3 regions of the Streptomyces sp. KPB2 genome follow, and region 2 is predicted to be linked to each of the others. Evidence: riboswitches for the same ligand, from Rfam matches in the RefSeq annotation. Region 2 holds a riboswitch; each other region holds the start of a gene.

Region 1 (6,762 bases), 3.7 Mb from region 2:
GACCACCAGGGCGACCGCGGAGCCCGCGCGCACGGTGGTGCCCGACCGGGGCTTGGAGGAGATCACGAAGCCCTTGGCCACCTCGCCGCTGAAGGCCTTGGTGACCATGCCGGGCTCCAGGCCCTCGTCCTCCAGCAGCTTGCGCGCCTTGTCCAGCCGGTAGCCGGACACGTCCGGCAGCTTCACGGTGTCGGGGCCGTCGGAGACGGTGAGGGACACGGAGTCGTTCTTCCGGATGCGGTCGCCCACTCCGGGGTCGGTGCTGATGACCTTGCCGCGCTCCACGGTGTCGCTGTAGGCGTGCTTCACCTTGCCGACGTCGAGACCGGCCTCGTCCAGCCGGTCCCGGGCCTGTGCCTCGGTCTTGGACAGCAGCGGCGGCACCTTGGTGAACTGGCCGGAGTTGATGTACCAGACGCCGGTGCCGACCCCGAGCACCAGCAGGACGGCGACGACGATCGCCAGCGGACCGCGTCGCGGCCGGGGCAGGCGGGACCGGGGCGGGGCCGGCGGGGGAGCGGAGAGCCGACTGGTGCGGTGGACCCCGTCCGTGCCGGGCCCGCCGTCGGCGCCGAACGCGCCGTCGCCCTCGTCCTCGTTGACGGGCAGCGGGCGGGGCATCGTCAGCGCGCGCGGGATGACGCTCGTACGGTCCTCGGCGTTGTCGTGTTCCGCGGCGAGGGCCTGCGGCGGCACCGCGTCCAGCTGGTCCGCGCTCAGCGCCGCACGCGCCTCGCGGGTCCGCGCGAGCAGCGCCACCGCGTCGTGGGGCCGGATCTCCGGGTTGCGTGCCGTCGCCGCGGCGACCAGCTCGTCCAGCTCGAACGCCATCTCCGGCACGGCGGCCGACGGCGGCGGCACGTCCTCGTGCAGGTGCTTGTAGAGCACCGCGGCGGGCGAGTCCCCGTCGTGCGGCTTGGCGCCGGTCAGCATCTCGTACAGCACGACACCGCACGCGTACACGTCGACCCTGGGATCGGCCGTGCCGTGCTCGATCTGCTCGGGCGCCAGGTAGGAGACGGTGCCGAGGACGGCGCCGGTGGTGCTGGTGACGGTGTTCACGGCCCGGACCAGGCCGAAGTCGGCGACCTTGACCCGGCCGTCGTCCCCTATGAGCACGTTCTCCGGCTTCATGTCCCGGTGCACGAACCCCGCCCGGTGCGCGGCACCGAGCGCGGCGAGGACCGGCTCCAGGATGTCCAGCGCGGCCCGCGGCCTGAGCGCCCCGCGCTCGCGCAGCACGTCCCGCAGGGTGCAGCCGGCGATGTACTCCATCGCCAGGTAGACGTACGCCCCCTCGGCCCCCTGGTCGAAGACCTGGACGACATTGGGGTGGTCGAGCCGCGCCACCGACTTGGCCTCGCGGATGAACCGCTCGACGAAGGTGGCGTCGGTCGCGAGCGTCGGGTGCATCACCTTCAGCGCGAGCACGCGGTCCAGGCGGGTGTCCACGGCCCGGTAGACCGTGGCCATCCCGCCGACCGCGATCCGCGCCTCGACGCGGTACCGGCCGTCGAGCACCTGCCCGACGAGAGGGTCCTGAAGGGTCGTGTCCACGCAGGGAGTCTACGAGCCGACACCGACACCCCGTGTCGTCGAGCGGAATCGGGCCGGTACTGCAGCGCATCTGTGACGCTTCCCACGCACCGTGCGCCGCCGACGGCGGCGCACCCTCGCGGGTCGGGCCACCTCTTGCCCGACCGGAAACGGGTGGTGCGCGGGTGGGAGACGAAACCCGGTGCGGCGCAGGCTCACTGAAAAGCGGGCCGCTCCGGATCCAGCACCGCCAGGCCCTCCGCAGGAGACGACGCCTCGGCGAAGTGCCGCCGCGGAATCCGCCCCGCCCGCCGGGCCAGCCGCCCCGCCTCCACGGCGTACCGCATCCCCTCCGCCATCAGGACCGGCTCCTGCGCCCGCGTCACCGCCGAGGCCAGCATCACACCCGCGCACCCCAGCTCCATCGCCAGCGCCACGTCCGACGCCGTACCGGCCCCCGCGTCCAGGATCACCGGCACGCGCGCGTGCTCCACGATCAGCTGGAAGTTGTGCGGGTTGCGGATCCCGAGCCCCGAGCCGATCGGCGAGCCCAGCGGCATGATCGCCGCGCACCCGACGTCCTCCAGCTTCCGCGCGAGCACCGGGTCGTCGTTGGTGTACGGCAGCACCGTGAAGCCGTCGTCGACCAGCGTCTCCGCCGCGTCCAGGAGTTCGACCGGGTCCGGCAGCAGGGTGCGCTCGTCGGCGATGACCTCCAGCTTGACCAGGTCCGTGCCGAGCGCCTCGCGTGCCAGCCGCGCGGTCAGCACCGCCTCCCCGGCCGTGAAGCAGCCGGCCGTGTTCGGCAGCACCCGGATGCCGAGCCGCTCCAGCACGGACAGCACCGACCCGTGCACCGAGGCGTTCACCCGCCGCATCGCGACGGTGGTCAGCTCCGTCCCGGAGGCCACCAGCGCGCGCTCCAGCACGTCCAGGCTGGGCGCCCCGCCCGTACCCATGATCAGGCGGGACCCGTACGACGTGCCGTCGAGGACAAAGGGATCGTCAGCCATGGTCAGCCTCCTTGGACGGCGGTGAGGACCTCGACACGGTCGCCGTCGGCCAGGGCGGTGGCGGACCACTGCGCGCGCGGGACGACGGTTTCGTTCAGGGCGGCGGCCACTCCGGACGGTGCCGCGGTGAGCGTGCCCACCAGCGCGTCCAGGGCCGTACCAGGAGCCACCTCGCGCGGCTCGCCGTTGACGGAGATGTTCATGCGGACTGCTCCGAGAGGTGCGGGAGTGGGGGAAGCGCGGGAACGGCGTCGAAGCGGCGCGGCGTGAAGGGGCGCCCCTCCTCGGGCAGCCTCCCGGTGGTCAGGGCGTGCGCCATGACGTCGCCGGTGACCGGGGTGAGCAGAACGCCGTTGCGGTAGTGGCCGGTGGCCAGCAGCAGGCCGTCCAGGGCGGTCGGGCCGAGCAGCGGGGCGTTGTCCGGGGAGCCGGGGCGCAACCCCGCGCGGGTCTCCGTCAGCGGCAGCTCCGTGATGCCGGGGACCAGCTCGTGCGCGTCGCGCAGCAGCTCGTAGACGCCGCCCGCGGTGACCGTGGTGTCCCAGCCCAGCTCCTCGCTGGTGGCGCCGACGACCAGCTCGCCGCTCTCGCGGGGCACCAGGTAGACGTGGTTGCCGCGCACCACGGCGCGCACCGTCCGGTTCAGCAGCGGTCCGTGCGTCCTCGGCATCGTCAGCCGCAGCACCTGCCCCTTCACGGGCCGCACCGGCGGCAGTACGGCCTCCGGCACGCCCGCGAGGCGCCCGCTGAGGCTGCCCCCGGCCAGCACCACCTGCCCCGCCTCCAGCGCCGTGCCGTCGGCGGTGACGACACCCGTGGCCCGGTCCCCGCGCCCGACGGTGAGCCGCTCGGCCCACACCCGGTGGAAGACCACGCCCGCCCGCTCGCAGGCGGTCACCAGCGCGTGGGCGAGGCGGCGGGGGTCGATCTGGTGGTCGCCGTCCACCCGGAGCCCCCCGCGCACGCCCGGCGCGAGCATCGGCTCCAGGCGTCGGCACTCGCGCCCCGACAGCCACTCCGACTCCAGGCCGGACCGCTGCTGGAGCGCGTGCAGCTCACGCAGGTGGGCGCGGTCGTCGGCGTCCAGCGCGACGGCGAGCGTGCCGCAGCGGCGGTACCCGAGGTCCCGGCCGGTCGCCTCGGACAGCTCGGCCGCGAAGTCCGGGTAGCGGCGGGCCGAGGCGAGGTTCAGCGCGAGCAGCGTCTCCTCGCCGTAGTGCAGCTCCGTGACGGCGGCCAGCATCCCGGCCGCCACCTGGGCCGCGCCGCCGCCCGGCTCGGGGTCCACCAGGGCCGTGACCAGCCCGCGCTGCGCGGCCCGCCAGGCCGTGACCAGCCCGACGATCCCGCCGCCGACGACGAGCACGTCGGACGTACGGGGGGTTCGAGGTGTGTGTGGAGGCGTGTGTGGTGGAGACGACATGGGCGTCCAGCCCCTCCCTTCGCCGGCATGACCCGGATCAGGTTCGTACGGTCGGAGGCCGCCAGCCTCCCTCTCAGCCCGGTGCGTCCGGGCTCCCGCGAGTGCCTTGCGTCGGCCACCCTAGCCCGCGGCGCGTCGCCCGGGTAAGGGAGCCTCCCCGACGGAGCAGAACCCCGGGGGCCGCCGATCCGCGCGGCCGCCGGCTCGTCGGGCACGCGCGCCGACCGACGAAACGCCGGGTGTCTATGGTGATCGGGTGAGTGAGCAGACGCGGGAGCGGGGACAGGGACCGGCGGCGGACGCGGAGCGCCGGGTGGTCGTGGTGGGCGCCGGGATGGCGGGCGTGCAGACCGCGGTCGCCCTGCGGGAACAGGGCTTCACCGGCCCGGTGACCCTCGTCGGCGCGGAGCCGCACCAACCGTACGACCGGCCCCCGCTGTCCAAGGCCGTCCTGCTGGGCACCGCCGAGGGCTCCGCCTTCGACGTCGACTTCGAGGCGCTCGGCATCACCCTCCGGCTGGGCTGCGAGGCCCTGGGCGTCCGCCCCGGCGCACACGTCCTGGACACCTCCGAGGGCCCCGTGCCCTACGACTCCCTGGTCCTCGCGACCGGCGCCGAACCGGTCCGGCTCCCCGGCGCCGAGGGCGTGCCCGGCGTGCACCTGCTGCGCACCCTGGACGACGCCGAACGGCTGCGCCCGGTGCTCGCCCGCCGGCACGAGGTCGTGGTCGTCGGCGCGGGCTGGATCGGCGCCGAGTTCGCCACCGCCGCGCGCGAGGCGGGCTGCGCGGTGACCGTCGTGGAGGCCGCCGACCGGCCGCTGGCCGACGCGCTGCCCGCCGAGGTCGCCGCGCCGATGACCGACTGGTACGCCGAGGCGGGCGCCGAACTGCGCACCCGCGCGCGCGTGGAGCGCGTCGAGCCCGGCGGCCCCGGCGAGCCCGCCCGTGTCGTCCTCGACGACGGCACCCGGCTGCCGGCCGGCGCGGTCGTCGTCGGCATCGGCGCGCGCCCGGCCACCGGCTGGCTGGCGGGCTCCGGCATCGCGCTCGGCGCGTACGGCGAGGTCCTGGCCGACGACCGCCTGCGCACGTCCGCGCCGGACGTCCACGCGGTCGGCGACTGCGCCTCCTTCCCCTCCGCCCGCTACGGCGAGCGGCTGCTCGTGCACCACTGGGACAACGCACTCCAGGGCCCGCGCACGGTCGCCGCCGACATCGTCGGAGCCCCGACGGGCGAGGCCCCGGCGGCCTACGACCCGGTGCCGTACTTCTGGTCCGAGCAGTTCGGCCGCTTCGTCCAGTACGCCGGTCACCACACGGCCGCCGACACCACCCTGTGGCGCGGCGACCCGGCGAGCCCGGCCTGGACGGTCTGCTGGCTGCGCGAGGGCCGCCTGGTCGCCCTGCTGGCGGTGGGGCGCCCCCGTGACCTGGCGCAGGGCAAACGGCTGATCCAGGCGGGCACGACGATGGACCCGGACCTGCTGGCCGACCCCGCGAAGCCGCTGAAGGCGACGACGGCCGCGTCGGCGTAGCCCCGGCGCGGTCCGGCCCGGTCCGGTTTCCGACTGTCAGTGCCAGGTGGCAGGCTGGGGGCGTGACCGAGATTGACGCAAAGACCGATGCTCTCGTGCCCGCCTGGCTCACCGTCCCCGACATCGCCGAGAAGCTCGGCGTCGAGGTGACCCGGGTACGCCAGCTGATCAAGGAAGGCCAGCTCATCGCCGTCCGCCGCGGCGAGAACCGCGCGCTGCACGTCCCGGCGGTCTTCATCGACGAGGACAAGGTCGTCAAGGGCCTGGCCGGGACCCTGACACTGCTGCGGGACGACGGCTTCACGGCCGAGGAGATGCTGGAGTGGCTCTTCACGCCCGACCCGAGCCTGCCCGGCACCCCCGCCCAGGCCCTGGCCGAGAACCGCGGTACGGAGGTGAAGCGCCGCGCCCAGGCGCTCGCCGTCTGACCGCCACGGCGCCGGCCTGTCACACCGCGTGATCGCGGCCGATCCGCGACCTCGCCGGTCCGGTCCGTCGCACGGTTGATCCGCCACACCGCCCGGCGTACGAGCCGCGGACCACGGCCCGGGAGGGGCCCGGTCCGCGGCCGTGTGCCAGAATCGCGCGGCCCGGTCCCGGGCCCGCGCCACCGAACCGGGGGGACACCCGCATGCCCGACACCGCCCCGACCACCGCCCGCGCCCGGCTCGCCGACGCCAGGCTCTACCTGTGCACCGACGCCCGCCGGAGCCAGGGCGATCTGCCCGAGTTCCTGGACGCCGTGCTCGCCGCCGGGGTCGACATCGTCCAGTTGCGGGACAAGGGGATGGAGGCGGCCGAGGAACTGGAGCACCTGAAGGTGTCCGCCGAAGCCTGCGCCCGCCACGGCAGGCTCCTCGCGGTCAACGACCGCGCGGACGTCGCGCACGCCGCCGGCGCCGACGTGCTGCACCTCGGCCAGGGCGACCTGCCGGTGCCCGCCGCCCGCGCGATCCTCGGCGACGACGTCCTGATCGGCCGTTCCACGCACGCCGAGTCCGAGGCGGCCACTGCCGCCGTCCAGGACGGCGTGGACTACTTCTGCACCGGACCGTGCTGGCCCACCCCCACCAAGCCCGGCCGCCACGCACCCGGCCTCGACCTGGTCAGGTACACGGCGGCGCTGGGCACCGACCGCCCCTGGTTCGCGATCGGCGGCATCGACCTCGGCAACCTCGACGAGGTGCTGGAGGCGGGCGCCCGGCGCGTGGTCGTCGTCCGCGCGATCACCGCCGCCGACGACCCCGGCGCGG
Region 2 (6,762 bases):
CTCCAACCTCGCCGAGACCGGCGCCAACTCCAACACCGGCATGATCGCCGGTATCGCGGCGGCCCTGGTCGTCGTCGGTGGCGGTGCCGTCTTCTTCGGCCTGCGCCGTCGCGGAGCGAACAGCAACCGCTGACGCCCGCACACCGGTTCACTCGGTGGCCCGTCCCGGTCCGGGGCGGGCCACCGTCGTGTCAGCCGAACGTCGCCCTTTCCAGCCAGAGTTCGAGCAGCTTGCGGTCACCGAGCACTTCGAGTCCCGGGTCGTCCAGCGGCAGCCGGCCGTAGAAGCCCAGCAGCACGTCCGTGAGCGGGCCGCGCAGCGCCACGGAGGCCTTCTCGTGGCCGCGGCGCCAGACGATGCCCTCCTCGGGGAGCTCGACGAACCACTCGGCGTTCAGTTCGGCCGGGGTGTCGGTGGCGTGCAGGTGAATGCTGCTGCCCGGGGCGCGCAGTTCCTTCGCCGCCGCGCCGGGAAGTGCCCGCTGTACGAAGCGTACGATGTCCAGCCACTCGTCGATCGCGTCGGCCGCCACCTCGGGCGCGACCGGCTGGACGGGCAGGCCCGCCGCCAGGGCCGCGTCGGCGCCGTGCACGACGAGTTCGTGGGTCATCCGCCGCGCCCAGAAGCCCGCCCGGTCGTCGCCGGACCACGACCACACCCTCGTGTCCGGGCCGGCCTCCCGCAGCGCGCCCACGAGCACCTCGCCGGACTCCGCCAGCCACGCGTCCAGCGCCGCCGCGTCCCCGGTCGCCGCGGGGCCCTCGGCGCCCGGCACCCGGTCCATCGGGACGTTCTCCTCGGCGCGGGTGCCGACGATCAGCCCGGTCCAGCGCAACGCCCCTCCCACGTGCCGCACCAGGTCCTCCAGGGACCACTCCGGGCAGGTCGGCACGGTGGCGGCCAGGTCCGCGCCGGACGTGACCACCGCCCTGAGCCGGCCCACCTGGTGAAGGATTTCGTCGCAGTAGCGGTCATGTGGGAGGAATGTCATGCGGTCACCCTACGAGCGGAACGGCCCTCACCCGAGCACGACGATCTCGGCCGCGTCGAACTCCACCCCCACCGCGTCCCCGACCTCCGGCGCCGCCCGCAACGCACACGCCGCCTCCAGGCGCGGCGCGCCCTCGGGCTGAAGGTGGACGGCGACGTGCGTGCCGCGGAAGGTACGGGCCGTGACCGTGCAGCGCAGGCCCTCGTCGGCGGGGACGACGCGGACGCCGGCCGGCCGGACGAGCACCGTCCGGGTGCCCTGCGGGGCGTCCTCGGGGACCGGCAGCTTGCCCCACGGGGTGTCCGCGGCCTGCCCGGAGACTGACGCCTCGGTCACATTGTCGAATCCGAGGAAACGGGCCACGAACGCGTCCGCCGGCCGCTGCCACACCTCCAGAGGCGTCCCCGACTGGGCGATCCGACCGTCCCGCATCACCACGACCCGGTCGGCGAGCGCGAACGCCTCGCCCTGGTCGTGCGTGACGGCCAGCACCGTGGTGCCCAACCGCCCGAACAGCTCCCGCAGTTCCACCACGAGCCGCTCCCGCAGCGAGCGGTCGAGCTGGCCGAGGGGCTCGTCCAGCATCAGCAGCCGCGGCCGGGGCGCCAGGGCCCGGGCCAGCGCCACTCGCTGCTGCTCACCGCCGGAGAGCGCGGCGACGGACCGACGGGCGGCGTCCGGCAGCCCGACCAGCTCCAGCAACTCCGCCACCCGGTCCCGCTGCTCGGCCCGGGAGGCGCCGTGCATCCGCGGCCCGAAGGCGACGTTCCCGGCCACGTCACGCTGCGGGAAGAGCTGGTGGTCCTGGAACATCAGCCCGACCTCGCGCCGGTGCGCGGGCACTCCGGTCTGGTCCCGTCCGTCCAGCGCCACCCGCCCGGCGTCCAGCGGCTGGAGTCCGGCGACCGCCCGCAGGAGCGTCGACTTGCCGCTGCCGCTGGGCCCGAGCACGCACACCACTTCGTGCTCGGCGACCGCCAGGTCCACGGCGTCGAGCACGGCCCGCCCGCCGAAGCGGACGGTGGCGCCTTCGAGGCTCAGCAGGCTCGACGGCATGGGCGGCCCCGACGGCACGGACGGTTTGGACGGCATGGACGGCATGTCAGAACTCCCCGCTCCGGTCGGTCCGCAGCCGCTCCAGCACCACCAGGGCCACGGCGCACACCAGCATCAGAATCGTCGAAAGGGCCATCGCCTGGCCGTAGTTCATCTCTCCCGGCCGGCCCAGCAGCCGCGCCACGGCGACCGGCAGGGTCGGGTTGTCGGGCCGTGCGATGAAGACGGTCGCCCCGAACTCGCCGAGCGACACCGCGAAGGCGAACCCGGCCGCGACCAGCAGCGCCCTTCGCACCATCGGCAGGTCCACCTCGCGCCACACCCGCCACGGCGACGCGCCCAGCACCGCCGCCGCCTCCCGCAGCCGGCCGTCCACCGCCCGCAGCACCGGCAGCATCGTGCGTACGACGAAGGGGACGCCCACCAGCGCCTGTGCGAGCGGCACCAGGATCCAGGACGATCTGAGGTCCAGCGGGGGTTCGTCCAGCGCGATCAGGAAACCGAAGCCGACCGTCACCGCCGACACCCCGAGCGGCAGCATCAGCAGCGCGTCGAACCCGCGCACGAAGCGGCCCGCGTCGCGCCGGGTGAGCGCGGTCGCGGCCAGCGCGCCGATCACCACGGCGATCGCGGTCGCGGCGGCGGCGTACTGGAGGGAGTTGCCGATCGCCTCGATCGGCGGGACGAGGAAGGTGCCGCCGTCCTCCCGGGTCAGCGCGCGGTAGTAACCGAACCCGGAGGCGCCCAGTGACCGCTGGACCAGCACCGCGAGCGGCAGCACCAGTAGGAGGACGACGACGCCCAGGACCCCGGCCAGCAACGCCCACTGCCCGGCTCCGCGCGGCCGGCGCGCGGTCGTGGCCGCGTCGACCAGCCGGAGGGCGCTCTCGCGCCGCCGTACCGTCCAGGCGTGCACGGCGAGGACGGCGGCGACGGCCGCGAACTGGATCAGCGTCAGCACGGCGGCCGTGGACAGGTCGAAGACCTGGGAGGTCTGGCGGTAGATCTCCACTTCGAGGGTGGAGAAGGTGGGGCCGCCGAGGATCTGGACGACGCCGAAGGAGGTGAAGGTGAACAGGAAGACCATCAGCGCGGCGGCGGCCACGGCGGGCGCCAGCGCGGGCAGCGTCACCTGCCGCCAGGCCCGCAGCCGCGAGGCGCCCAGCATCCGCGCGGCCTCCTCCTGCCGCGGGTCGAGCTGCCCCCACAGGCCGCCGACGGTGCGGACGACGACGGCGTAGTTGAAGAAGACGTGCGCGAGCAGGATCGCCCACACCGTGGTGTCCAGACGTACGCCCCACAGCTCGTCGAGCAGCCCGCCGCGCCCGACCAGCGCCAGGAAGGCCGTGCCGACGACGACCGTCGGCAGCACGAACGGCACCGTCACCACGGCCCTCAGCACCTGCTTGCCGGGGAAGTCGAAGCGGGCGAAGACGTACGCGCCGGGCAGGGCGATCAGGAGCGTAAGCGCGGTGGACGCCAGCGCCTGCCAGGTGGTGAACCACAGGACGTGCCGCACGTCGGACTGCGCGAGCACGTCCCCGATCCGGCCGAGCCGCCAGACCCCGTCGACCTTGAGGCCCCGCGCGACGATGGCGGCGACGGGGTAGGCGAAGAACACCGCGAAGAACGCGACGGGCACGGCCATGAGACCGAGCCGCGCCGCGCTCCCGCGCGCGGTGCCCGCCTGCTTGCCCGGGTGGCTCACTTCAGTACGAGCGAGGTCCACGACTTGACCCACTGGTCACGGTTGTCGGCGATCTTCGCCGGGTCGAGGGTCTGCGGGTCCTTCGCCTGCGGCCCGAACTTCGAGAACGCCTCGGGGACCTGCGCGCCCTCCCGCACCGGGTAGACGAACATGTTCAGCGGCATGTCCTCCTGGAAGGACTTGCTCAGCATGAAGTCGAGGAGCGCCTTGCCGCCCTCGGGGTTCTTGGCGTTGCTGAGCAGGCCCGCGTACTCGACCTGCCGGAAGCAGGTGCCGTCGGCGACGCCCGTGGGGGCGGTGTCCGGCTGCGGGTCGGCGTAGACGACCTCGGCGGGCGGGGAGGAGGCGTAGGAGACGACGAGGGGCCGGTCGCCCTTGGCCTTCTTGCCGCCGGCCGAGCCGGAGAACTCCTCGTTGTACGCCTGCTCCCAGCTGTCGACGACCTTGACGCCGTTCGCCTTGAGCTTCTTCCAGTAGCCCTCCCAGCCCCCGTCGCCGTACTGGGCGGCGGTGCCGAGCAGGAACCCGAGACCCGGCGAGGAGCTGCCCGCGTTCTCGGTGACGAGCAGGTCCTTGTACTCGGGCTTGACGAGGTCGTCGAAGGACTTGGGCGGGGTCAGCTTGTGCTTGCTGAAGTACGCCTTGTCGTAGTTGACGCAGATGTCGCCCGTGTCGATGGGCGTGACCCGGTGCTTGTCCCGGTCGGTCCGGTACTCGGGCCGGACCCGGTCCGAGCCCTTGGCCTCGTACGGCTGGAACAGGCCGTTGTCGAGGGCGCGGGAGAGCAGGGTGTTGTCGACGCCGAAGAAGACGTCGCCCTGCGGGTTGTCCTTGGTCAGGATGGCCTTGTTGACGGCCTGCCCGGCGTCGCCGTCCTTGAGGACCTCGACCTTGTAGCCGGACTCCTTCTCGAAGGCGGCGATGACGTCCTTCGACGCGGCCCACGAGTCGTGGCTGACCAGCGTCACGGTCTTGGCGCCGCCGGAGCCGCTCCCGGCGTCGTCGGACGACGATCCGCAGGCGGCCAGGGTGCCGACCATGCCGAGGCCGACGGCCAGGACACTGACCTTCTTGGTGATGCTCACTGAATTCCTCCTGGGTGACCAGGAGAAGACGCGGCCCCGCCCGGAACCCCTGGCGAGGGTCCCGGGCAGGGCGCAACAGCTCGAGTGGTGACCGATCTCCCTACCCAGAATGACCTGGGCCAGGTTCGGAGGGTCTGCGGCCGGTGCCGCACTCTCAGCGCTGTGGCGCTCCCCTGTCGGAATATGAAGATGTGACTGTGCTGCTGTACTTCCGCCGGTCAGGTTACCGCTCGCTCGCGGCGAGCTGACCACACGCCCCGTCGATCTCCTGTCCGCGGGTGTCCCGGATGGTCACCGGCACACCGTGCGCCGCGATCGCCTCCACGAACGCCTTCTCGTCCTCGGGCCGGGACGCGGTCCACTTGGAGCCGGGCGTGGGGTTGAGCGGGATCAGGTTGACGTGCACGGGCTTGCCCTTGAGGAGCCTGCCGAGACGGTCACCGCGCCAGGCCTGGTCGTTGATGTCGCGGATCAGGGCGTACTCGATGGACAGCCGGCGCCCGGACTTCGCCGCGTACTCGAACCCGGCGTCCAGCACCTCGCGCACCTTCCACCGCGTGTTGACGGGGACGAGGGTGTCGCGCAGCTCGTCGTCGGGGGCGTGCAGGGAGATGGCGAGGCGGCACTTGAAGCCCTCGTCGGCGAAACGGTGGATCGCCGGGACCAGGCCGACCGTGGAGACGGTGATGCCGCGCTGGGAGAGCCCGAGACCGTCCGGCTCGGGGTCGGTGAGGCGGCGGATGGAGCCGACGACTCGGTTGTAGTTGGCGAGGGGCTCGCCCATGCCCATGAACACGATGTTGCTGAGCCGCGCGGGGCCTCCCGGGACCTCGCCGTCCCTGAGCGCCCGCATGCCGTCCACGATCTGGTGCACGATCTCGGCCGTGGACAGATTGCGGTCGAGGCCGGCCTGGCCGGTGGCGCAGAACGGGCAGTTCATCCCGCAGCCCGCCTGGGAGCTGATGCACATGGTCACCCGGTCCGGGTAACGCATGAGGACGGACTCGACGAGCGTCCCGTCGAACAGCTTCCACAGCGTCTTGCGCGTGGTCCCCTGGTCGGTGGACAGGTGCCGCACGACCGTCATCAGCTCGGGCAGCAACGCTTCCCGCAGCCCCTCGCGGGAACCGGCGGGGATGTCGGTCCACTGCTCGGGGGCGTGCGCGTACCGCGCGAAGTAGTGCTGCGAGAGCTGCTTCGCGCGAAACGGCTTCTCACCGATCGCGGCGACAGCCTCCTTGCGCTCGGCAGGCGTGAGATCGGCAAGGTGCCGCGGCGGCTTCTTGGCTCCGCGCGGCGCGACGAATGTGAGTTCTCCGGGCTTAGGCATGGCCATACCAGTGTCGCAGACATACGGAGAGGGACCCGCCGCCCTGTGGACAACGGGTCCCTCTCCGAGAAACCAGCAGATCAGGCCCACCGTGCAGGGGGCACCGACCGGATCACCCGGACCCGACGAAGATCACCAGCAGCAGCCACACCACCGGTGCCGTCGGCAGCAGGGAGTCCAGCCGGTCCATGATGCCGCCGTGGCCCGGCAGGAGGGTGCCCATGTCCTTGATGCCGAGGTCCCGCTTGATCATGGACTCGCCGAGGTCGCCCAGGGTGGCGCTGACGGCGACCGCGAGGCCGAGCAGGAGGCCCTGCCACCAGGTGCCGTCGTCGATCAGGAACTGCATGCACAGCGCGCCCGCCACCATCGCGAACGCCACCGCACCGAGCAGCCCCTCGCGGGTCTTGCCGGGGCTGATGCGCGGGGCGAGCTTCTTCTTGCCGAAGCGCCAGCCGACGGCGTAGGCCCCGGTGTCGCTGACGACCGTCAGTATCAGGAAGACCAGGACGCGCCAGGCCCCGTCGTCGGCCATCAGCATCATGGCGACGAACGTGGCCAGGAACGGCACGTAGAAGGCGGCGAACAGCC
Region 3 (6,762 bases), 1.9 Mb from region 2:
CCGAGGTGGGGCGGCGTCTGGGTTCACTGGCGCTCTCTATCAGTATCTGAAAACTCACTCCTTGTGATCTGGTGTGTACGTTGAGCAAGATGCCACCAGTGTTAGAGGTTTGATTCCCGGACAGTCGACGGCGAATGACGGGGTAGGCGAATGGGCGAGTCCGTACAGGCAGAGGTCATGATGAGCTTTCTCGTGTCCGAGGAGCTCTCGTTCCGCATCCCGGTGGAGCTGCGGTACGAGACACGTGATCCCTACGCCGTACGACTGACCTTCCATCTGCCCGGAGACGCGCCGGTGACCTGGGCCTTCGGCCGGGAATTGCTCGTCGACGGAGTGGGCCGGCCGTGCGGCGACGGAGACGTGCGCATCGCACCGGTCGATCCGGAGCCCTTGGCCGAGGTGCTGATCCGCCTTCAGGTCGGCAGCGACCAGGCACTGTTCCGCTCCTCGGCCGCGCCTCTCGTGGCCTTCCTCGACCGCACCGACAAGCTCGTGCCCCTCGGCCAGGAGGGCGCGCTCGCCGACTTCGACAGCCACCTCGACGAAGCCCTGGACCGCATCCTGGCCGAGGAACAGAGCGCGGGCTGAACCGTTACGGCAGACGCGCAGCGGTGGCGTAACGCTTCGCCGGGCGCGTCAGCGCTTACGGCGACGGCCCCGCCCACCGCGTGCCGGCGCTCCCGCACCGGCTGCCGCCCCCGCGGCGGCGGTCGGCCGGTCCGCCGACACCACCAGGGCCGCGAGGGCCGTGGTGACCGGCACGGAGGCCACCAGCCCGATCGAGCCGACCAGCGTACGCACGATCTCCTCGGCGACCAGTTCGCTGTTGGCGACCGTCCCCACCCCGCTCTGCGCGATCGAGAACAGCAGCAGCAGGGGCAGGGCGGCGCCCGCGTAGGCCAGGACGAGCGTGTTCACGACCGAGGCGATGTGGTCGCGGCCGATGCGAATGCCCGCGCGGTACAGGCCGCGCCAGCCCATCGTCGGGTTGGCCTCGTGCAGCTCCCAGACCGCGGAGGTCTGGGTGACCGTCACATCGTCGAGGACACCGAGCGAACCGATGATGACGCCGGCGAGCAGCAGGCCGCTCATGTCGATGGACGGGTACAGGCCGTGGATGAGGCCGGTGTTGTCGTCCGTGTTGCCGGTGAGCGCGGCCCAGCCGATGAACAGCGACCCGAGTACGCCGATCAGCAGCAAGGAGATCAGGGTGCCGAGCACCGCCACGGAGGTGCGGGCCGACAGCCCGTGGCACAGGTACAACGCGATCAGCATGATGGCGCTGGACCCGATCACAGCCACGACCAGGGGGTTGGAGCCCTGCAGGATCGCGGGAAGGATGAAGAAGTTCAGCAGCAGGAAGCTGATGGTCAGCGAGACCAGCGCCATGAGACCGCGCAGTCGCCCGACGACCACGACGGCGAGCGCGAAGATGCCGGCGAGCAGGGCCAGGGGGAGCCGGCGGTTGATGTCGGTCACCGAGTACTGCAGGTCCTTGGGCGCCGAGGGTTCGTAGGCGACCACCACCTTCTGCCCCTCGTGCAACTGCCGTGACTGGTCCGGCTGCACGATCTCGTTGAACGTACGGCCCTTGTCATCGCCGGTGTCGACGCGGATGGTCGCCCGCTTGCACTCGCCCGTCGCCTGCTGCACCGCGGAGGATCCCTCGGCCGTGGACGTGTCACCGGTCGGGGTGCCGCCCGAGGCGTTGACCGACTGGCAGCTGAGCGCGACCACCTTGGTGACGGTGGCTTCCTGTGTCTGCCGGTCGAAGCCGACACCCGTGCGTTCGTGAGCAGGCGCACCGCCCGGCCACAGCACCGCGAGTCCGACCACCACGGCCGCGGCGAAGGGGATCAGGACGGCGGCGATGACCTTGCGCAGATGCCGGGAGACGGGCGCCGCGGGTCCATGACTGTGGGTGTGCGAGTGCCCGTGCCCGCCACCCGCGCCCTGTCCGCCACTCGCGCCCTGCCCGCCACCCTTCGCACCGGACCCGTGCCCGTGACCGGTCTCGGGTCTGCCCTCGGGCGCACCATGAGCGAAGGCGGGGACATGGCCGGTCGCACGACCGTCGCCCTCTTCGGCGTTCGGTCCGCGGCGGGGCCGGCGCGGTGGAAAGGGGGGATGCTGCGGTGTGGTCACCGCCCGATCATCGCAAGAACGAGGGGGGCCCTCTGGTCACCGCGCCCGAAGGGGCGCTAGCGTGGAGGCACCTTTGTACACGCGGGAGCTCGGAGCACCGGGCTGAGAGGGCGCTGACCTCCGTCCCAGCGATGTTTCACGGGAAACGTCACCGAAGTCGAGTGACGTATCCCACGAAGCACCGTCGGACGGAAGCCGCTGCGTCGACCGCCGAACCTGTTACCGGGTAATGCCGGCGTAGGGAGTAGGTCTCATGACCATCAAGGACGCACGCACGCCTGCCTCCGCGCAGAACTCCGCACACCACCCCACCCAGAACTCCGGCCAGGAGGACGCCGCGGAGACCACGGAGGCCGGGAAGTCCATCGGCTGGCACAAGGCGTACGTCGAGGGCTCACGCCCTGATCTGCGGGTGCCGGTCCGTCAGGTGCACCTCACCAACGGGCAGTCGGTCACGCTGTACGACACCTCGGGCCCGTACACCGATCCACTCGTCGACACCGATGTCCGCAGGGGCCTCGCTCCGCTGCGGGAGAACTGGATCATCGCCCGCGGCGACACCGAGGAGTACGCGGGCCGTCCCGTCCGTCCCGAGGACGACGGAATCAAGCACACCTCGCCGCGCGGCGGTCTGCGCAACCTCGACGCCGTCTTCCCCGGCCGCCCGCGCCAGCCGCGCCGGGGCCGGAACAGCACCGCGGTCACGCAGCTCGCGTACGCGCGACGGGGTGAGATCACCCCGGAGATGGAGTACGTGGCCGTCCGGGAGAACGTCTCGCCCGAAGTGGTTCGCGAGGAGATCGCGGCGGGACGTGCCGTCCTGCCCGCCAACGTGAACCACCCCGAGATCGAACCGATGATCATCGGCAAGCGGTTCCTGGTGAAGGTCAACGCCAACATCGGCAACTCGGCGGTGACGTCCTCCATCGAGGAGGAGGTGGACAAGATGACCTGGGCGACCCGGTGGGGCGCCGACACGGTCATGGACCTCTCCACCGGCCGCAACATCCACACCACACGCGAGTGGGTTCTGCGCAACTCCCCCGTTCCCATCGGCACCGTGCCGCTCTACCAGGCCCTGGAGAAGGTCGACGGCCGGGCCGAGGAGCTGACCTGGGAGATCTACAAGGACACCGTGATCGAACAGGCCGAGCAGGGTGTGGACTACATGACGGTCCACGCGGGCGTGCGCCTGCCGTACGTACCGCTGACCGCGAACCGCAAGACCGGGATCGTCTCGCGCGGCGGCTCGATCATGGCGGCGTGGTGCCTGGCGCACCACAAGGAGTCGTTCCTGTACGAGAACTTCGAGGAACTCTGCGAGATCCTCGCCGCCTACGACGTCACCTACTCCCTGGGCGACGGCCTGCGCCCGGGCTCGATCGCGGACGCCAACGACGAGGCCCAGTTCGCCGAGTTGCGCACCCTCGGGGAACTCAACCGGATCGCCAAGCGTTGCAACGTACAGACCATGATCGAGGGCCCGGGACATGTCCCGATGCACAAGATCAAGGAGAACATCGACCTTCAGCAGGAGATCTGCGATGAAGCTCCGTTCTATACGCTCGGCCCGCTGACCACGGACGTCGCGCCGGCGTACGACCACATCACCTCCGGCATCGGTGCCGCGATGATCGCCTGGTGGGGCACGGCCATGCTCTGCTACGTCACGCCCAAGGAGCACCTGGGCCTGCCCAACCGCGACGACGTCAAGACCGGCGTCATCACCTACAAGATCGCCGCCCATGCCGCCGACCTCGCCAAGGGCCACCCAGGTGCACAGGAGTGGGACGACGCGCTGTCGGACGCCCGGTTCGAATTCCGGTGGGAGGACCAGTTCAACCTGGCCCTCGACCCGGACACGGCACGGGAGTTCCACGACGAGACCCTGCCTGCCGAACCCGCCAAGACGGCCCACTTCTGCTCCATGTGCGGGCCCAAGTTCTGCTCGATGAAGATCAGTCAAAACATCACAAAGCAGTTCGGCGGTACGGCGGCTGCGGGGGCGACGGCTGAGGAAGTCGCTGAGGGGATGCTCCAGAAGTCGAAGGAGTTCGCGGCCAACGGGAACCGGGTCTATCTGCCCATGGCTGACTGAACCCAACGTGTGGGCTGACTCCCCGGCCTGGTCCCCGGTGGCTGCGTCCGGGGCCACTTCAGGCTCGGGGAGGGCCTGCTCTGTGCCGTAACGGAAGAGACAAGATCGCGCATGAGGTGATCTACGGGCCTACTCTGCCTGACATGGGCGGGATTGATATGGCCAATGGCGTCGTCGGCGCGGTGCTGGGGATGTTGTTCGCGGTGCTCTTCCAACAACCGTTACAGAACAGCTGGCACAAACTGCGCACTCGTTCGACGAGAGCGGTGCGCAGCCTGAGGCAGAGGGAGGAGTCCAGCCCCGCCTGGAGGACCTTCTCCCTGGGCCCCCTCCATACCTCCGCGCTGGTCGTGGAGGGAGACGGTGAGTCGTCGATACCCGCCGAGGCCATTTACATCCACGTGCTCGACGAGGAGATCGAGCTGCCCCCGGACATGGTCGGTTGGCGCGCTGAAATCGAGGTTGAGAGCGAACGCCTGCGTGCGGAGGGACGAACGCCGTTGTGGAACGGTCCTCGCTACGCGGTCGAATCGTTCGATGTCTCCCGCACCGCCCTCGACGAACGGCCCGAAGTTCATCTGCGGCTGCGCCCGACCGACTACTACACGTTTCTTGCGGCTCAGCAGCTCGATCGCCGACTGTCCGACGGCACGACTCCTCGGTCCTGCTATCTTGCCCCGGACGATCCGCTGCAGGCACCCGCGTTTCTGCAGTGCAGTTTCGCCACCAATGTCGCGGTGGTGACCGCCGACGACATGTTGGTCGTCAGCCAGCGCAGCGACCGGGTCCGTATGGCGCCGGGGGTCTGGAACTCCTCCGTGAACGAGGGCTTGTCACGGCACATCGACTCATCCGGCCGCAGTGCCCCCGACCTGTATGCCGTAGCCCGGCGCGGCATACGGGAGGAACTCTCCATCGAGCCGAACGAGTACTCACTCGAACTGCTCGCCTTTGTACTGGACATTGACAAGCGCCACTGGAGTGCTCACTTCTACGCCAGGCTGAAGGAACTGACCCGCGAAGGTATGCAGGAACGGATGAGCAGAGGCGTCGCGGACAGATGGGAACATCAGACCATCGACTACGTGCCCTTCCGCCCTGCAGCAGTGGTCAAGTACATGCTGCGTGCGGATCGGATCCATCGCTGGGCTCCACTTGCGCCGGCGCTCTTCCATCTCGCATTGGTTCACGTCTACAGCCGTACAACGGTCGAAAGGGCGGGAGCGCAGATAGTTCGGCGCATGTAGCAGCCCTGCCGATCGCGGACTGAACGCCCGGGCGCGGGGAGGGGACAGGCCGCAGGGTCGGCCCTCTCCCCGCCGAGCGGCCCTGCTCGGCAGACTGGGCGCATGACAGCCACCTCACTGAGCAAGGGTGCCAACGTCGCCGTCGACTCCCCCGCGGTCCGCGTCGAACTCGTGTGGTCCGCCGGAGCGGGCGTCCCCGAGGTCGACGCCTCCGCGCTGCTGCTCACCTCGGCCGGGCGGGTGCGGGACGACGGTGACTTCGTCTTCTACAACCAGCCCGGGCACAGCTCCGGCGCGGTGCGGCACCTGGGCAAGCCGGGTGGGCCCGGGGCGGACGCGGGCGTCACGAGCGATGCCGTCGAGGTGGACCTGGGGGCGGTTGAGACGGCCGTAGAGCGCATCGTCCTGTGCGCCTCGGCGGACGGCGGGACGTTCGGCCGGGTCCCCGGGCTGTCGCTGCGGGTGCTGGACACCGCGACCGCAACCGAACTGGCCCGGTTCGACATCACGGCCGGTCCGGAGACCGCGCTGGTCGCCGGTGAGCTGTACCGGCGCCAGGGCAAGTGGAAGTTCCGCGCGGTCGGACAGGGATACGCCGCCGGACTCGCGGGGCTGGCCACGGACTTCGGCATCACTGTGGACGACGCTGCCCCGACGGCCGCTCCCGCCACGGCCCCCCGCGCACCGTCGGCACCGGCTTCCCCGACGCCCACGGCTCCCGTACCACCGCCGGTCCCCTCCGTACCTCCGGTCCCGCCGAGTGCGGCGCCGGCCGCCACCGGGCCCCGTCTCACCAAGGGCGAGGAACGCCTGCCCGTGGACATGCGCAAGCGGCTGTCCCTGCGCAAGGAGCAGGTCGCGGTCAGCCTGAGCAAGCACGGGGCGGCCGGGGTCACCGCGCGCGTCGTCCTCGTACTGGACGCCTCCGGGTCCATGTCCTTCCTCTACTCGAAGGGCGTCGTCGCGGACGTCGTGGAGCGGATGGCCGCCGTGGCCGCGCAGTTGGACGACGACGGCGAGATGCAGGCGTGGACCTTCGCCTCCAACCCGGCGCGCCTGCCCGACCTGCGCCTCGGTGAGCTGCCCGAATGGTTGCGGCTGCACGTACGCGTGGGGGAGATCAGCCTGTTCCGGCGGGGCCGGAAGAAGGGCCTTCACCCCGAGCAGGTCGACATGCGGGCGGTCGGCATCCAGAACGAGGAGCAGAAGGTGATCGCCGAGGTCCGCGCCTTCGTCCGGGAGCACCCGGCGCCGGTCCCGACCCTGGTGCTG

Evidence for each region. A riboswitch is a leader RNA that binds a small molecule or an ion and turns the genes downstream of it on or off. The one in region 2 is predicted to bind thiamine pyrophosphate.
Region 1: linked by a shared signal. The riboswitch ahead of thiO (glycine oxidase ThiO) and the one ahead of D1J63_RS09965 (thiamine ABC transporter substrate-binding protein) in region 2 are both predicted to bind thiamine pyrophosphate.
Region 3: linked by a shared signal. The riboswitch ahead of thiC (phosphomethylpyrimidine synthase ThiC) and the one ahead of D1J63_RS09965 (thiamine ABC transporter substrate-binding protein) in region 2 are both predicted to bind thiamine pyrophosphate.

What each region holds. Positions count from the first base shown of each region.
Region 1 covers NZ_CP034353.1:6,021,634-6,028,395, forward strand. The annotation lists gene pknB (Stk1 family PASTA domain-containing Ser/Thr kinase) at 1-1,557, opposite strand, end outside; gene D1J63_RS27105 (thiazole synthase) at 1,752-2,549, opposite strand; gene thiS (sulfur carrier protein ThiS) at 2,552-2,752, opposite strand; gene thiO (glycine oxidase ThiO) at 2,749-3,972, opposite strand; TPP riboswitch at 3,970-4,081, opposite strand; gene D1J63_RS27120 (FAD-dependent oxidoreductase) at 4,229-5,509, shown strand; gene D1J63_RS27125 (Rv2175c family DNA-binding protein) at 5,572-5,937, shown strand; gene thiE (thiamine phosphate synthase) at 6,141-6,762, shown strand, end outside.
Region 2 covers NZ_CP034353.1:2,331,016-2,337,777, forward strand. The annotation lists gene D1J63_RS09945 (LAETG motif-containing sortase-dependent surface protein) at 1-133, shown strand, start outside; gene D1J63_RS09950 (maleylpyruvate isomerase family mycothiol-dependent enzyme) at 192-992, opposite strand; gene D1J63_RS09955 (ABC transporter ATP-binding protein) at 1,020-2,048, opposite strand; gene D1J63_RS09960 (iron ABC transporter permease) at 2,095-3,777, opposite strand; gene D1J63_RS09965 (thiamine ABC transporter substrate-binding protein) at 3,753-4,841, opposite strand; TPP riboswitch at 4,921-5,026, opposite strand; gene rlmN (23S rRNA (adenine(2503)-C(2))-methyltransferase RlmN) at 5,065-6,171, opposite strand; gene D1J63_RS09975 (phosphatidate cytidylyltransferase) at 6,284-6,762, opposite strand, start outside.
Region 3 covers NZ_CP034353.1:4,186,891-4,193,652, forward strand. The annotation lists gene D1J63_RS18600 (IclR family transcriptional regulator C-terminal domain-containing protein) at 1-50, shown strand, start outside; gene D1J63_RS18605 (SsgA family sporulation/cell division regulator) at 151-588, shown strand; gene D1J63_RS18610 (YibE/F family protein) at 637-2,145, opposite strand; TPP riboswitch at 2,217-2,406, shown strand; gene thiC (phosphomethylpyrimidine synthase ThiC) at 2,399-4,243, shown strand; gene D1J63_RS18620 (hypothetical protein) at 4,387-5,490, shown strand; gene D1J63_RS18625 (VWA domain-containing protein) at 5,593-6,762, shown strand, end outside.